2 linked regions of the Peribacillus sp. FSL E2-0218 genome follow. The protein of the gene in region 1 interacts with the protein of each later gene in a pairwise test. Links are inferred from orthologs where the notes say so. Each region holds a gene or a part of one and is shown on either strand. Other genes may lie near its edges.

Region 1 (7,257 bases):
TCCTCCAGCTTTTATCCTGCCTTCCGGGGCCGCTGATAACGGCACGACGACGTTATAGGCAATTTTAATCGATCAGCTCGCCCAAAGACCTCACTGAGGGCTTTTTTAGTATTATTTCCTTATTATCGTTTTGTTCAAGGTCCATTTCATTGTACATAAAAAAGCCCTTGTAGGTCGCCACTTTTGTTAAGTGTCTGCTACAAGGGCTTTTTTCAATGATCTTTATTTAGCTGCTTTTTTCTTCTTTTTACCTATTTTCATGATTACTTCATATACTACCGGTACTATGACAAGTGTCAGCAAGGTGGAACTCACTAATCCGCCAATTACGGTAATACCCAAGCCTTGTGAGATCAGGCCGCTGCCTTCCGCTCCTATGGCCAACGGAATTAAAGCACCGATTGTAGCCAGGGCGGTCATCAAGATTGGGCGTAGACGGGTAGAGCCCGCCTCGAGCAGCGCTTCACGTGTAGATAATCCGGATTCTTCATTTTTGATTACCCGGTCCACCAATACGATGGCGTTGGTTACAACGATACCGATAAGCATGAGCACACCCATCATGGCTGAAACGCTAATGGTCTCACCGGCAATGAATAAGCCTACTAAAGCTCCGATTACCGTGAACGGTAAGGAGAATAGAATGGCGATCGGAGCTAACCCGCCATGGAAAGTGACGACAAGGACAAAGTAAACGATTGCGATGGCTGCCAACATAGCGATTCCAAGCTGAGTGAACGATTCTTGGATATCTTCGGTCACACCACCATAGTCCACAGTGACACTTGCTGGAAGGTCTAATTTTTCAACTTCCTTTTGCACTTCTTTTGTTACTGCTGCAACATCATCCGATTTGATCGTTGCAGAAACGTCCGCGTAAATTTTTCCGTCGCGGCGGCTTATCGTATCGGATGCCTTACCTTCCTCGATTTTAACAACCTCTTTTAAAGGTATTTCCATTCCCATTGGAGAAGTGATTTTCGTATTCTCGAGATCTTTTTTATCTTCGAATGTCTTTTCTTCTGTCTCTACATAAACTTTGACTTCTTCTCCATCTTTCTTGATAGTGGTCAAAGCATCGTCTTTGTTCGAATTTGCAATGGACATGCCGACTTGGGCGGCCGTTAGTCCAAGTTCACTAAGTTTCTTCTGGTCTGTCACGAGTGTATATTGCTCATATGCATCGGATAGACTTGAATCGACATCTTTCAATTGTTTATTTTTCTTCATGATGTTTTGAATATCATTGATTACCGGTTCAATGTCTTTTTGTGTATTTCCATAGACATAAAGAGTCGTTTCATTGCTTGATGTAGATGTGAACTCTTGTTGCTTCCACGTTCCGGGAGAGTCAAGATTGGTCAGATATTTAATGATCTTTTCTTTCTTTTCCCCGAAGTTTTCGGTGTCTTCATCATAAAGCACATAGAAGAGCGCGGAATTACTGGAGCCGCCCATCATGCCGCTCATCATGTTTTCACCTAGTGTGTATTGGACTGTTTCCACATCATCCTTATTCATCAGGTACTTTTCTACTTTTTCCGTTTCCTTTTCAATATCCTCTTTTAACTCGCCAGGTGCTGGAGTATAAGTGACGATGATCTGCTTCTCTTCATCTGCAGGCATGAAGCTGACGCCGATGCTTGGAATGAGGAATAAGCTGCCGGCCAATAATACTATAGCTGTACCGAATGTAATCAATTTATGGCTTAATGACCAATTCAGTGCCCTGCGGTAGAAACCGGATAGCTTGCTTGGTTTTTCTTCATGTGACTTCAACTCTTTTTCGGAAAGGCCGTTTTTAAATAATGAGTCTGCCATGGCCGGTACAAGAGTGATGGCAATGATTAATGATGCGACTAATGCAAACACCATCGTTAAAGCGAATGGCATGAATAGCTCGCCAACAGGTCCCGTAACGCTTGCCAACGGCAGATATACGGCTACAGTAACAATTGTTGATGAAAGGATAGGGATGAACATTTCCTTAGTGGCGGAACGAATCAATTCGCCGCCTTTTAATTGTTCGCCTTTTAGTGCCATCCTTCGATAAATATTTTCGATTACCACTATTGAGTCATCGACGACTCGGCCAATCGCAACAGTCATGGCTCCCAATGTCATGACATTTAGTGAGATATCCATTTGTTTGAGCACCAAAAGGGCTGCCAACAAGGATAGTGGAATCGAAATGACGGAGATTAGGGTCGTTTTGAAGTTTCTTAGGAAAAGCATGATCACTATGACAGCAAACAGACAGCCGAAAATGGCCTTGCTAATCATCGTTTCGACAGAGTCCTTAATCGGTTTTGCTTGATCAAGCGTAGTATGTACGCCCACGCCTTTAAATTCATCTTTAAAATTGGAAACTTGGTCTTGCACTTCATCGACAATGGCGACTGTATCGGCATCAGGCGATCTTGTAACCTGTATTCCAATTGATTCGCTGCCGTTTGTCTTCGAAATGGACTCAGCCTTACCGATGATTTTCACGTCGGCAATGTCCGATAATTTGACACTTTGCATTTGGGGAGCGGTTGGTGCCGTTCCTGGGGCCGCTTGATTAGCTTCCGCTTGCCCCTGTGCCGGTGCTGTTTGTGCTTGTGCTCCTGCTTGTGCTCCGCCAGTTAAGGGAATCTTAATGTTTTTCAGGTCTTTTAGCGTGGAGATGTTACCGTCAACCACGATCGTTTTTTCTTTATCGTCAAAGTTATATAAGCCAAGCGGCATGTTGACATTTGCGGCTTGAATGACCTTTTTTACGTCCTCTTCATTAAGCCCGTATTGTGCCATCTTTTTTTGATCGAATTCAAGGCTGCCTTCATTAACTTGTTGACCTGAAATCGTTACGGATGTCACCCCGTCGATTCCTTCAAGTTTAGGAACTAACACATCCTCGACATTTGTTGTCAGGGCAGGCAAATCAGAATCCTTATCGGTTACACTAAGTGCGACAACCGGAAAAGCATTCAATTCCAACTTGGACACGCTTGGATCATCTACGCCATCAGGCAGTTCGAGCTTCTCCAATGCTTCTTTCACATCTTTTACAGCATCGTCCATGTCCGTATCATAATCATATTGCAATTGGACGGAAGAAACATTGGCCATGGAAGACGAACTGACCAATTCTACTCCTGATAGATTGGTGACTTTTTGTTCAATTTGGTCTGTGAGTTTATCGGCTACTTCCTCAGGTGCAGCCCCGGGATATACGGTGGAGATGCTGATTAAAGGGGTGGAGATGTTTGGGATGGTTTCTTGTTTCATGTTTAAACCGGAATATAAACCTGCTGCAACGATGATGATTGTAAGCAACCAGATTGCCAGTTTATTCTTTAAAGAAAATTTGATTATCGAATTCAAGCTTTGTACCCTCCATACATAAGATTGTGACCAGCCGGTCATAGACTCAAATATATAGCATATTAATTACGATTGCAACAGATAGTAATCCGTAGCCATATCATTGAGGTTTCAAGGGTTTTGAGATACAATGTGGATGAAGTGACTCGATGGTCATACAGGGACAATATTTTAAGGATAGGATGGATCTGATGAATGAAAAACATAAATTGATCATAGATAAATCGGTAGAGCTTTTCTCGGAGAAGGGCTATCATGCTACCTCGGTTCAAGAGATTGCCGAAAAGTGCGGGATAGCAAAGGGGTCTTTTTATAATTATTTTAAATCGAAGGAAGAGCTGCTCGTATCCATTTTCAAGTACTTCTATGAAGCGTTGACGGACGCTTTGCTCGATTGGGAGCTTGATGTTTCTTTGTCCAATAAAGACAGGTTTCTAGGGCAAATCTCCGTTCAAATTGAACATATGGCGGGGAATACCAACTTAATTCAAATGCTGATGCAGGAGCAGATGGTACATATCAGTAAAGAACTGGATCAGTTCTTGCATTATATCCATGAAGAAGGGATGATTTGGTTCCAGCGTAAAATTACGGAGTTATACCCGGAACTGCCTGCAGAATTTCTGCCGGACTGCACAGTCATGCTGGATTCATTGTTCAAAGGATATATGGGCATCCTCATGAGGAAAAAAGATGCTTTTGATGTGGAATTATTCCCTAACTTCTTTTTGAATCGGCTGGATTCGATAATCGCAAGCCTGCAAAACATGGAAGACCCACTATTGAAGCACTTTCCTTTGCCGAATTGCACGTTGCATGACATTAATCCAAAAGAGGAAATCCTTTTGATCATCACTAAACTATTGGAAATGGAAACCCAAGAAGAAGGAAGGAAAGCGAGTAAAAATACGAAAGCATTGAGTGCGATTCAAGAAGAGCTATCTAAAGGTAAGCCAAGATCGATAATATTGGAGAGCCTTTTATTATTCTTGGAAAAAAGTGATAAGAAGGGCCCCTTATATTCAAAGCTTGTCTTAACGATGAAGGAATATTTAACGAATATATGAAAGAAAGGGGCGCAACGCCTCTTTTTTTTATAGTGTATGTAAATTACATTTAGTCATGAGTGCGTTTCAAATGATATGGTTTAGGAGAAAGTATAGGTAGTGAAATGTGATTTGTTCATTATACGTATAGGGGGGAAGATCATGAGATGGAAAAAAGGAATGCTGATTTATAACGAGAATGCAGGTAATCACAAACTGGCAAGAAACCTCGAAGGTTGTCTTCCGGTGATTGCACCACAAATAGATGAGTTCCTTATTATGAAAACCAAGGAAAAAGGCGATGCTCACCGTTTTTGTTTGGAATATGGGGAAGAGATGGATGTAGTTTTCGTATTAGGAGGAGATGGAACGGTCCATGAGTGTGTAAACGGTCTATCACCACTTGCGAAGCGGCCGTTGTTCGGTGTTTTACCTGGAGGGACCTGCAATGATTTTTCCAGGACGTTAAACATTCCCCAAAATGTACGCCAAGCTGCGGAAGCCCTTGTTAATGGCAAGGTTCGTCCCATCGACATCGGGGTGGCCAATGATGTGTATTTCTCTAATTTCTGGGGAATTGGACTTGTTTCCGAGACCTCGAACAATATTGATGATCAGGAAAAAAACCGGTTCGGAAAGATCGGTTACTTATTAAGCGCGATAAGGACGATTGGAGATAATGACGGCTTCCAATTCAAAGTCGAATTTGATGGGAAACAGATGGAAGGGGAAGCGCTCATGATTTTGGTCATGAATGGCTCATTCATCGGAACCAATGTTTTGCCTTTTCCGATGCTGAATCCTGATGATGGGAAATTAGGCGTTGCCATTTTGGAAAATGCAAACTTTAGTACTTTTTTAGAATTAATAACGATGAAACGTGAATGGTCCGAAAATCTCGGTTCGAATTCCGGAGTGACTTATGTACAGGGCAGTAATTTAACTATTGAAACGAAGACGCCGCTTGATGTGGACATGGATGGAGAAAACTATAGCAGCCAGACTCCTGCGGGAATTAAGGTGCTTGAACACCATTTATCGGTATTAACCCCAAGTTAGAGAAGAGCGGGGGTTAATTATGTGTTTTTTGTTTTAATGGTTCCTTATATCTGCAATTGTTTCCAAAATAAGATAAAATATTAGAAGAAAGATCAATTTTTGCAGGGGGAACACATATGGTTTACCAGGTAAGATTGTTAAAGGGCATTTTTGAGCCTGACAGGAGTCGTTATCAGCTGCAAAATGCTGAGGCGATCACTCGACTTGGAAGTAAATTGCTATTGTTATATTTTCTTAGTCTTATTGTATTTGCCATTGGTGGATATTTTGGGATTGGTTCCGAAACCTTTTCCAAGCAAATCACGACGATGAGTATGAATGAATTCGAAGCGGGTAAGCTGCTGATCATGGGCGGCAATATGATTGCCGGTCTCCTTTACCCTTCTTTATACATATTTTTAGCGTCTCTCTATTTTTGGATGATCGGGGATGTCCCATACATAAAAGTAGTAATCGTTCAAATGATCCTATTTTGCTTGCAGTTATTGGAAAAGGTTTTGCTGATTCCGATGTTCATATTGTTACATGTAGGAAACGACGGCAATCCCTTTTCACTCGGAGTCATAAGTCAGCATTTTCTCAGCAATGATTACTTTATACATGTTTTCAGTGAAATCACCATTTTTCAATTGCTGATCATATCCCTGCAATACTTCTATATAAAGGGATTTTCAGAACGAAATCATTATTTGATTTTTTTATTGGTTGCGCTATTCTATTTGGTCACATGGTTTGCCAAAGCCTTTTTGGCATACATACATGTGGGAGTATTTGTCTAAGGCGGGTGAAGGGGAATGAAAGGGAAATGGAAGATAACCGCGGTCTCCGTTGCGTCGATCGTTTTAATAACAGTTAACATATATCTTATTGAAAAGAAAGAAAGCAAAGTGGAACGAACCGTTTTCGTGGAAAACTGGTCAAAGGTAAAAAAAGATACCATTACGGATACCATTCAAACAAAGGCGATTGTGAAGCCTGCAGAAGTGCATGATATTTATTTCGATGCCAAGAAAAACGACTTCCGGAAATTCCTCGTAAAAGAAGGGGATGTGGTTACCGCTGGCACATCATTGTTTGAGTTTACGACAACGGAGCTTGATGCGCTTAAAGCGGATCTATCAGCGGAGAAAACGGCTGCTGAAGGAGAAATTTCAGGGATCGACCAATACATAGCGAAGCTGAGGGCCTATCAAGGGAATCTGGACCGGGATCCTGATAAAGCGGTCATTGATGATTCGGTAAAACAAAAGTTGAACATTGATATAACAACAAGCTCCTCGGACCTTATTAAAAGTAACATCGAGCAAGAAATGTACAAGCAAGAACTCGAAAAAAGCCGTTTGAACGAGAAAGTGAAGATGTTGAGTACCCAGTTAAGTTCAATCGAGACACAGACCAGCGCGGTCGAGACGACCAGTGAGGCTGACGGCATAGTTAAAAATATTAACAAAAACCTTAATAATCCCATCATATCCATAGCTTCTGCAAATATGGGAATTGAAGGGGATTTCTCTGAAAGTGAAATGAAAAAAGCCAAAGTGGGCATGACTATAAAGGCAAGCGTCCCCGATCTAAAAAAGGAATTAAAGGGGAAAATAAGCCGTATCCATTCGTATCCGGCAGAAGAGCCGACACTAACAAAAGATAACCGTTTTCCATTTCAAGCGATGATCGAAACGGAAGGTGAAGAAACTGAGCCGTTGTTGGTTGGATCCAAGGTAAACCTATCCGTCATAACCAATGAAAAGGCGGGTGTACCTTCTGTCCCTGTAGGAGCTGTTCAACA
Region 2 (7,531 bases), 1.8 Mb from region 1 along the record:
TCTCCTTTGGTGCTATCCGAACTCAATCCGTTCAATCCCCAAGCGCTCACCGAAATGGATACAATTCATTTATCTTGCGAGTAATTAAGGTCATTACTCTTCCCCCTGCTTCATTATTCCACATCAGTTCGACCACCTGATTTGCTTGATGCTACTCCGGCTAGAAGCGAGGTGGAAATACCGTCAAAGGCAGAGCTAATAAATGCGGCATGATCATCCATCTTCGATATGTTTTTATATCAGTTTATCTCTGTCTTTAAAATCCCAGCAAATAAAACTTCGCAGCTATCATCAATGATAGTTAAAAGCTAATGACCGCTTTTGCATAAAGAATGATAGAATAATCCGTTTTATTAAGCAATTCATTTGTTAGGCTACGGGCTATTTGATCATTAGCGCCTAAAATTAAAATTTTCATAACACCGCTCCTCGTATGATAGATCTTGTTCCTTGAAAATACCGTAGCCGAGTATGCTTTAGCGGTTAACCATCTCCCCCTTCTTTGCATTCTTATCGCTTTAAATGGTTATATTACTTACCTGCATCCTTATTATGCAACAGCTGAAAAAGCAACCGGTATCCCATTCGACTCAAATGATTGCCTAATCCTCTCAGTTACACTTACATCACAGGAAGATATGCCTTATAATTGCTATCAGATCATAGAGGAACAAGGAGGACCTTATTATTATGTCCGAACAAATTTATCAAGGGCAGGGTAAACTTGCTAAACTGATTGAGAGCCATTCAGGTCGGGATGGTACCCACTCAACTGCTATTCCTTCTTTATTTTTCAGTCGTCAATCCACTGCCATCGGACCGAATTATGGAGTTTACAATCCTTCCCTATGCATTATCGTCCAAGGTAAGAAGGTGGTATCACTGGCCCAGGATCGCTATACATACAGTTCTGCCGATTACCTTGTTGCATCTGTTGATTTGCCGGTTACCGCACAAGTTATAGAAGCCTCCCCCGATGCTCCTTATCTGGCTTTCAAACTTGAATTTACACCAAGTCAAATCTTAGCCGTATTAGGGAATGCTGAATTTCAGGCTGATCCGAAAAAAAGTGCCAATAGGGCAATGTTTGTCAGCCCTTTAGACTCGACCATGTTGGATGCTGTGCTTAGATTAGTTTGTTTGCTGGATAACCCTAAGGATATTCCAGTGCTTGCGCCTTTGTTCAAGCAGGAAATTCTCTATAGGGTTCTTCAAGGTCCACATGGAGCGACACTAGGGCAGATGGCAATGGAAGGAAGCTCTACCTATCGAATTAGAGACGCAATCGAACATATCATGCATCACTATAAACAGTCTTTTCGAATTGAGGATCTTGCAGATATAGCAAGCATGAGCGTATCCTCGCTCCATAGACACTTTAAAGAAGTCACGGCGATGAGTCCGATCCAGTTCCAAAAACAACTAAGACTGCAGGAAGCCAGGCACTTGTTATTATCCGAATCGACAGACGCAGCTGATGTTGCTTTTCGGGTGGGATATGAAAGCCCATCGCAATTCAGCCGTGAATATTCCAGGATGTTTGGATTTCCGCCTAGAGAAGATATTAAGCGTCTGAAAGAGAAGAATAATCAAAAAATAAACGCATAATGTCCCTTGCTCAACATTATAACCGGAACTCGAGTAATAAAAAGCCTTACTATCCGCTTTCCCTAGTAAGGCTTTTCATGTTATCTTCTCAAAGAATTTCTCCATATTCAGCTGGTGGCCATTCTCTAATAAATTCGAGTTAGATTGATTACGGATAAATCTAATGGAGGATCGTATAAAAATAAAGGCGGGCTCTCTAACTAGCGAAACTTGGCCAATCAGATAAAGTGTCAGCCAATTCAACATATCGGCAAACATAAAATGGGTATTAGAAGGTATAAGCGTACAGCACATTTCATTAAAGGTAAGGACCTGCAGGGGCACACCCTTATATAACGTTACTGCCCTGCAGCGGTACCATTTCATCATTCCGAGCTTTTTTTATTCTTAAAGCTCCTGATTAAAGAAATCCGTTAATTTAGGTACAGCTAACCCTACATATTCCGGGATATCATACAGTGCACTATGCGTTGCACCATCAACTCAGAACAATTCCTATGGTCGGAGGCATTTATTTAAAAAAACAAAGCCAATACCGACTGATAAAAAAATCTTTGGAATATGTCGAAATATGACTAAGGTCCTTTTCCTTCATCTTTCCTATATTATTGCTTTCACAAATATAAAAATGCAGGGACTGCAATTTTCATGTAGTCCCTGCATGAATCATTTCCTAAAAGCGCTGATCACGGTTCTTTCGGAATATCATGATCCGCTTTCTTTTTTACTACTAGAAGAATGATTGCAATGATAAACGCTATGGCGCTATATAACCAGGTAAACATAAAAGCAAGGCCCAGCCCTATATTTGCATCTGCATAATTGCTGTTCATATCGTCTATGACAAAATATAAAAGCGGCGCTCCTCCGATGATGCTGAGTACAATTATCAAGGTCTTTTTGGATTTCCCGGTAGATACATACATAATGAAGAAGGATAGCAAAAGAAAAGCTTCTGAAGCGATTGCCAAAGGTATCGGATTGTTCATCTAATATACACTTCCAATCATGGTTGCCTTAACATTCGTTAGCTTTTTATGAATGCGCCATTTATTTAAAGCCTGGATTTTTCCGAAGGAAATGGAAAGTCCAGGCTTGCTGCTAATTTTTCTTTGATAATTGCAGGGCATTCTTGATGCTTTTCAGGGATTTTGAGCTTCCGTACATCAAGACGCCACCACGATAGATTTTTGCCCCGATGATACCTAGCAAAACAATGGTGATGATCATCACGGCGATGCTGAGGGCAATTTCCCAGAATGGTACATCGAGCATGCCTACACGCAGAAACATGATCATTGGGGTGAAAAATGGAATGAATGATGTAAAGGTGATATAACTTGCCGATGGATTTCCGAGCCCGAACATCGCAATCAAAAAGGCAATGACAACTAACATGGTCATCGGTGAAATCATTTGTTGAACATCTTCTATTTTGCTGACGACCGATCCTAGACAGGCCGCAAGCGTCGCGTATAGGAGGTAGCCGAGCAAAGCGAAGATGATTGCATAAATGATGGTTGAAATTTTCGTGTTACCAAAACCAAGAAAGGAAAAGAATCCTTCATCCATACTTGCCAAGTTTTGTTTGATCGATACATAACCGACGCCAAAAAATAAAATCATTTGGGTAAGGCTAAGCAATGCGATGCCCATGATTTTGGCAAACATCTGCGTCACTGGCGGGACACTTGAAATCAGGATTTCCATGACTCGTGATGTTTTTTCAGTGGCCACTTCCATTGCTATCATCGTTGCATACATCAGTACACCGAAATAAATGACGAACAAGAGCACATAAACAAGACCGCGGGCTTGATCTAGGTCTTCTTCGGTTTTTGCATTTTCCTGAAGCGCAATCGTTTCAAAAGCAGGCGGTGTATTCAATTGGCTGATTTGCTGATCTGTCAATTTCAAATCATCCGCAGTTATTTGGCTTTTCAGCTGGGTAAGTGCCAGAAGCAAATCATTGCTTACCTTTGAATCTGAAATTTGATTCGCTTTATATGTCCCCCTGAAGCCGAGGCGATCTTCCTTCTCGATTAAAAGATAGCCTATAATTTCATCTGCACTTACCAGCTTCTCCGCTTCCTTTTCATTCTGGGCAGAAATGATCGAAAGGTCTTCGCTCATGCCTTTTACGGCTTTTTTATAAGGATCGAATAAGCGATCTTCAGTCTGGTCGATGACGGCCACCTTTTGCGTTTCATCATCGCCGAATGCATCAATCAGCTTGGAAATATTCGACAGGACAAGAATCAGGGCCATCATGATGATGGTGGAAATGATAAATGATTTCGTTTTTAATTTTGATAGATATGTATGAGAAAGAACAATCCAAAATTTATTCATAGACTGCACCTACTTTTTCAATGAAAATATCCGTCAGCGATGGTTCCTCCAATTCGAACTTTCGAACGAATCCTTTTGGAACAAGATCACGAATCATGTTCTCAGCAATATCTTCCCCTGTGACCTGAAGGACCTTTCCTTCCATCGTATTTTTAACTTTCGTTACGCCAGCGTAAGTATCCAAGAAAGATAAATCAAAATCAGCTTTGATTGACACATTCTTTTTACCAAAAGAACGTTTGATTTCTTTTAGTTTCCCGGCAACGACCGGAGATCCTTTATGCATGATGCAAAGATGCTCACACATCTCTTCCACATGCTCCATCCGATGGCTTGAGAATACAATCGTCGTCCCATTATCCCTCAGATCGATGACTGCCTTCTTCAATATTTCCACATTCACCGGGTCCAGTCCGCTAAACGGTTCGTCAAGGATAAGCAACTCGGGCTTATGGATCATGGATGCAATCAGCTGGATTTTTTGCTGATTTCCCTTGGAGAGCTCCTCGACCCGTTTATCGATGTATTCCGGAACCATAAAGCGATCAAGCCAATACTCCAACTCTTTCAAAGCATCACGTTTGTTCATTCCTCTCAATCTTGCCAGATAGACGATTTGATCGCGCACTTTCAGCTTTGGATATAAGCCGCGTTCCTCAGGCAGGTATCCAATTAATGAACTGGTCGTATAATCAATGTTCTTACCCTTCCAAGTCACTTCTCCTTCGGTGGGGTCAAGCAATCCCAATACCATCCGGAACGTGGTCGTTTTACCGGCTCCGTTACCTCCTAAAAAACCAAACATTTCTTTCTCGGGAATCGTTAAATCAAGCTGATTGACAGCCGTGAACTCCCCGAATTTTTTTGTAACTTCATTGATTTGCAGACTCAATGGGCAACCTCCTATAATATGACTCTCACCATTACATGTTAACGGAAATGTTTTCCAAGTTCAACCTTCTTCACAAGTCCGATACCTTCTTTTCCCCTTTGATTATATGCAAAGTCATACAAACAATGTCTCGTTAGACTCCCGGATCATAGAGCCACCATTATCAATTTTTTTCAACCATATAGATCCATTCCGCTGATCATCAAGGATAACATGTTTTTGTTTCATGAAAGTTGTGATGTCTTGTTGCCTCATAAGTAATTTCCTTTTCTGTCGTACTGCCGAACAAAAGAATGAAAAAGGAAAAAACTGATGCCTAACTTCTGGTCATTTTTAAATTCAAGTTAATGGATAGGTAAAATATATTTGTTTTCCTATGCTCTCTTTAAATCCCTTTCATTGCTTCCGATATATACATGGATAACTTATCACTTCGAGAAGGAGTAACAAAGATGAATAAACTTAGTACGAAAATAGGTCTCGTTCTGTTAGCAGGGATGGTCATTACATTAATCGGAAGTTTACTTTTAATGTATAAGAGTACAAATGATACGGTCGAGAAAACGATAGCCATGAGCAGCTTGGACACGGCAAGCACCATCGCCCAAGGCATAAATCAAACGGATTATGCGGAGTTTCTAGGCAATCAAACAGAAACGCAAGCATATTGGAAAATCCGGGAACAGTTACATGACTATAAGCAAAAAACGGGAGCGTTATATGTATATACAATAGGGATTGACGAGAAAAGCAAAAAGGTCCATATTCTGATCGATGGAATGAGTAAGGAAGATGAAAAGGCAGCTCCCATCTTAACTACTACAACTGCCACTGCATATTCTGATGTAAAAAGCGTAATGAAGGGAAAGGTTTCTACCACTTCGATAGTTCATGATCCTGAGTACGGTGACTATTTATCCGTTTTCGTTCCAATAAAACAAGGAAATGAGGTCATTGGGATATTAGGGGTGGATATTGATGCGAGCAAAGTGGATTCTACAGCCAGCAAGGTTCTGGGAGGAATCCTTCCTCTAACGATCATCATCAATGTAATCCTGATAGCAATCGTTGTGGGAGCTTTAATATGGTACTTGACCAGAAAGTTAAAGCCACTTCAAAAGGTCAGCATGGCTGCAAAGGAAATTGCCGATGGGGATTTAATCGCAGCCAATCAACTGATTAGCCATACGAAGGTAAAGGGTAATGACGAGATCAGCACATTGGTGAAATCATTCGAAGAAATGATCAACAATACGATCATGATTGTCAACTCGATGAAAAGCTCATCACTACAGCTTTTGGCAGCATCAAGTGATATCGAACACAAAATTAGTGAAATGGACACGTCCACACAATATATCGTGAAAGGCATTCAACAAGTTGCGGGAGCTACGGAAGTGCAATTGCACAGGAGTGAAGAATCATCAAGGGTCATAGAGGAAATGACCATAGGGATTCAAAAAATTGCCGAAGCGTCGTCAGAAGTCAGCGAACAAACAAATCAGGTGTCCATCCAAATGTCCAATGGAAATAAAGATTTAAATGGACTCTCCAATCAAATCATACAAGTAAAAGATGTGATGCTGCAAGCAAGTTCAGAAATAAAGAAACTGGACGAACAAGCAAACGAAATCGTGAATATCGTCCATTTAATTACGGGGATAGCAGAGCAAACAAACTTGCTGGCACTAAATGCAGCGATTGAAAGTGCTAGGGCTGGTGAACATGGGAAAGGTTTTGCCGTCGTATCGAATGAGGTGCGAAAATTAGCGGAAGGCACCAAGGAATCTGCTACCAATATCCAAGAATCCCTGCTTCATTTTAAATCGATCATCAATAACTCAGTGGCCATGATGGAAACGGGTACGAAAGAGGTCGAAGAAGGAACGAAGGTTGTCCTGAATACAAGGGAAACATTTAATGAGACGATAAAATCTTATGAGCATGTTAGTGATCAGATTCAGGAGATATCCGCCATAACGGAGCAAATGGCTGCAGGTTCTCAGGAAATCAATGCTTCGATTGAAAATTTTGCCGCTCTAACTAAGGAAACAGCTGAGGTATCACAGCAAGTGGCACTTTCAACCGATCAGCAAGCAAAATCCATGGAAGACATCTCATTCTCGACCACTTCGATGGTAAAGCTCGCTAACGGTCTGGAAAAATCTGTCGAACAGTTTAAGGCTTAACCTATTGATCCGCCATGCTCCTATGGCATTGGAAAAGGGATTTTGCTTTTAAAGCAGAATCCCTTTTGGTCTCTGTTCATGGCTTTTTCAGATAAATACATAAGAAGGTACAATGGTAGGCAAAAATAGTTACAACATAAGTACTTGCTTTATTTTTTGGGTTATAGTATATTAATTGATGCATCAATCATTGACCTATCAATTAAGAAAAGAGGATGTTTATTGACGAATTCTTCATGTTCCAATGAATCGCTTATTTTATATAAGATGAACTGCCTTAACAAGCAGATAAGTTCAAAATTCGAGAGTTGTATGGGTATCAGTCAATCAAGACATGATATTTTATATCAGCTTTATCAAGTGAATGAAATGAGTCAAACAGCTCTTCAAAAAGAGGTCAAAATTGACGGTGCTGCGATTACCCGGCATTTAAAACAACTTGAAGCGACTGGGATGATCACAAGGCGTAAAGATCCGGATGATAATCGAT

Evidence for each region.
Region 2: the proteins of MHI53_RS01470 (region 1) and MHI53_RS10300 interact in binary tests that used the Bacillus subtilis proteins (3 or more experiments, as listed by UniProt). The link is inferred for Peribacillus sp. FSL E2-0218 from one-to-one orthologs.

What each region holds. Positions count from the first base shown.
Region 1 is NZ_CP150304.1:290,088-297,344, forward strand. The notes cover bases 23-3,748. They hold MHI53_RS01470 (efflux RND transporter permease subunit), read right to left. Parts: upstream 3,367-3,748; coding sequence 223-3,366; downstream 23-222. Other genes in these bases: MHI53_RS01475 (TetR/AcrR family transcriptional regulator), read left to right, coding at 3,558-3,748. Also shown: more of MHI53_RS01475, read left to right, coding at 3,749-4,433; MHI53_RS01480 (YegS/Rv2252/BmrU family lipid kinase), read left to right, coding at 4,575-5,471; MHI53_RS01485 (hypothetical protein), read left to right, coding at 5,588-6,250; MHI53_RS01490 (efflux RND transporter periplasmic adaptor subunit), read left to right, coding at 6,266-7,257. UniProt on the Bacillus subtilis protein: Required for self-resistance to surfactin, an antimicrobial lipopeptide surfactant produced by B.subtilis. Also required for swarming motility.
Region 2 is NZ_CP150304.1:2,118,363-2,125,893, reverse strand. Bases 1,836-4,834 are described here. They hold MHI53_RS10300 (ABC transporter permease), read right to left. Parts: upstream 3,961-4,834; coding sequence 2,710-3,960; downstream 1,836-2,709. Other genes in these bases: MHI53_RS10295 (ABC transporter ATP-binding protein), read right to left, coding at 3,953-4,834; MHI53_RS10305 (hypothetical protein), read right to left, coding at 2,295-2,597. In the rest of the region: MHI53_RS10310 (AraC family transcriptional regulator), read left to right, coding at 691-1,608; more of MHI53_RS10295, read right to left, coding at 4,835-4,852; MHI53_RS10290 (HAMP domain-containing methyl-accepting chemotaxis protein), read left to right, coding at 5,305-7,041; MHI53_RS10285 (MarR family transcriptional regulator), read left to right, coding at 7,309-7,531.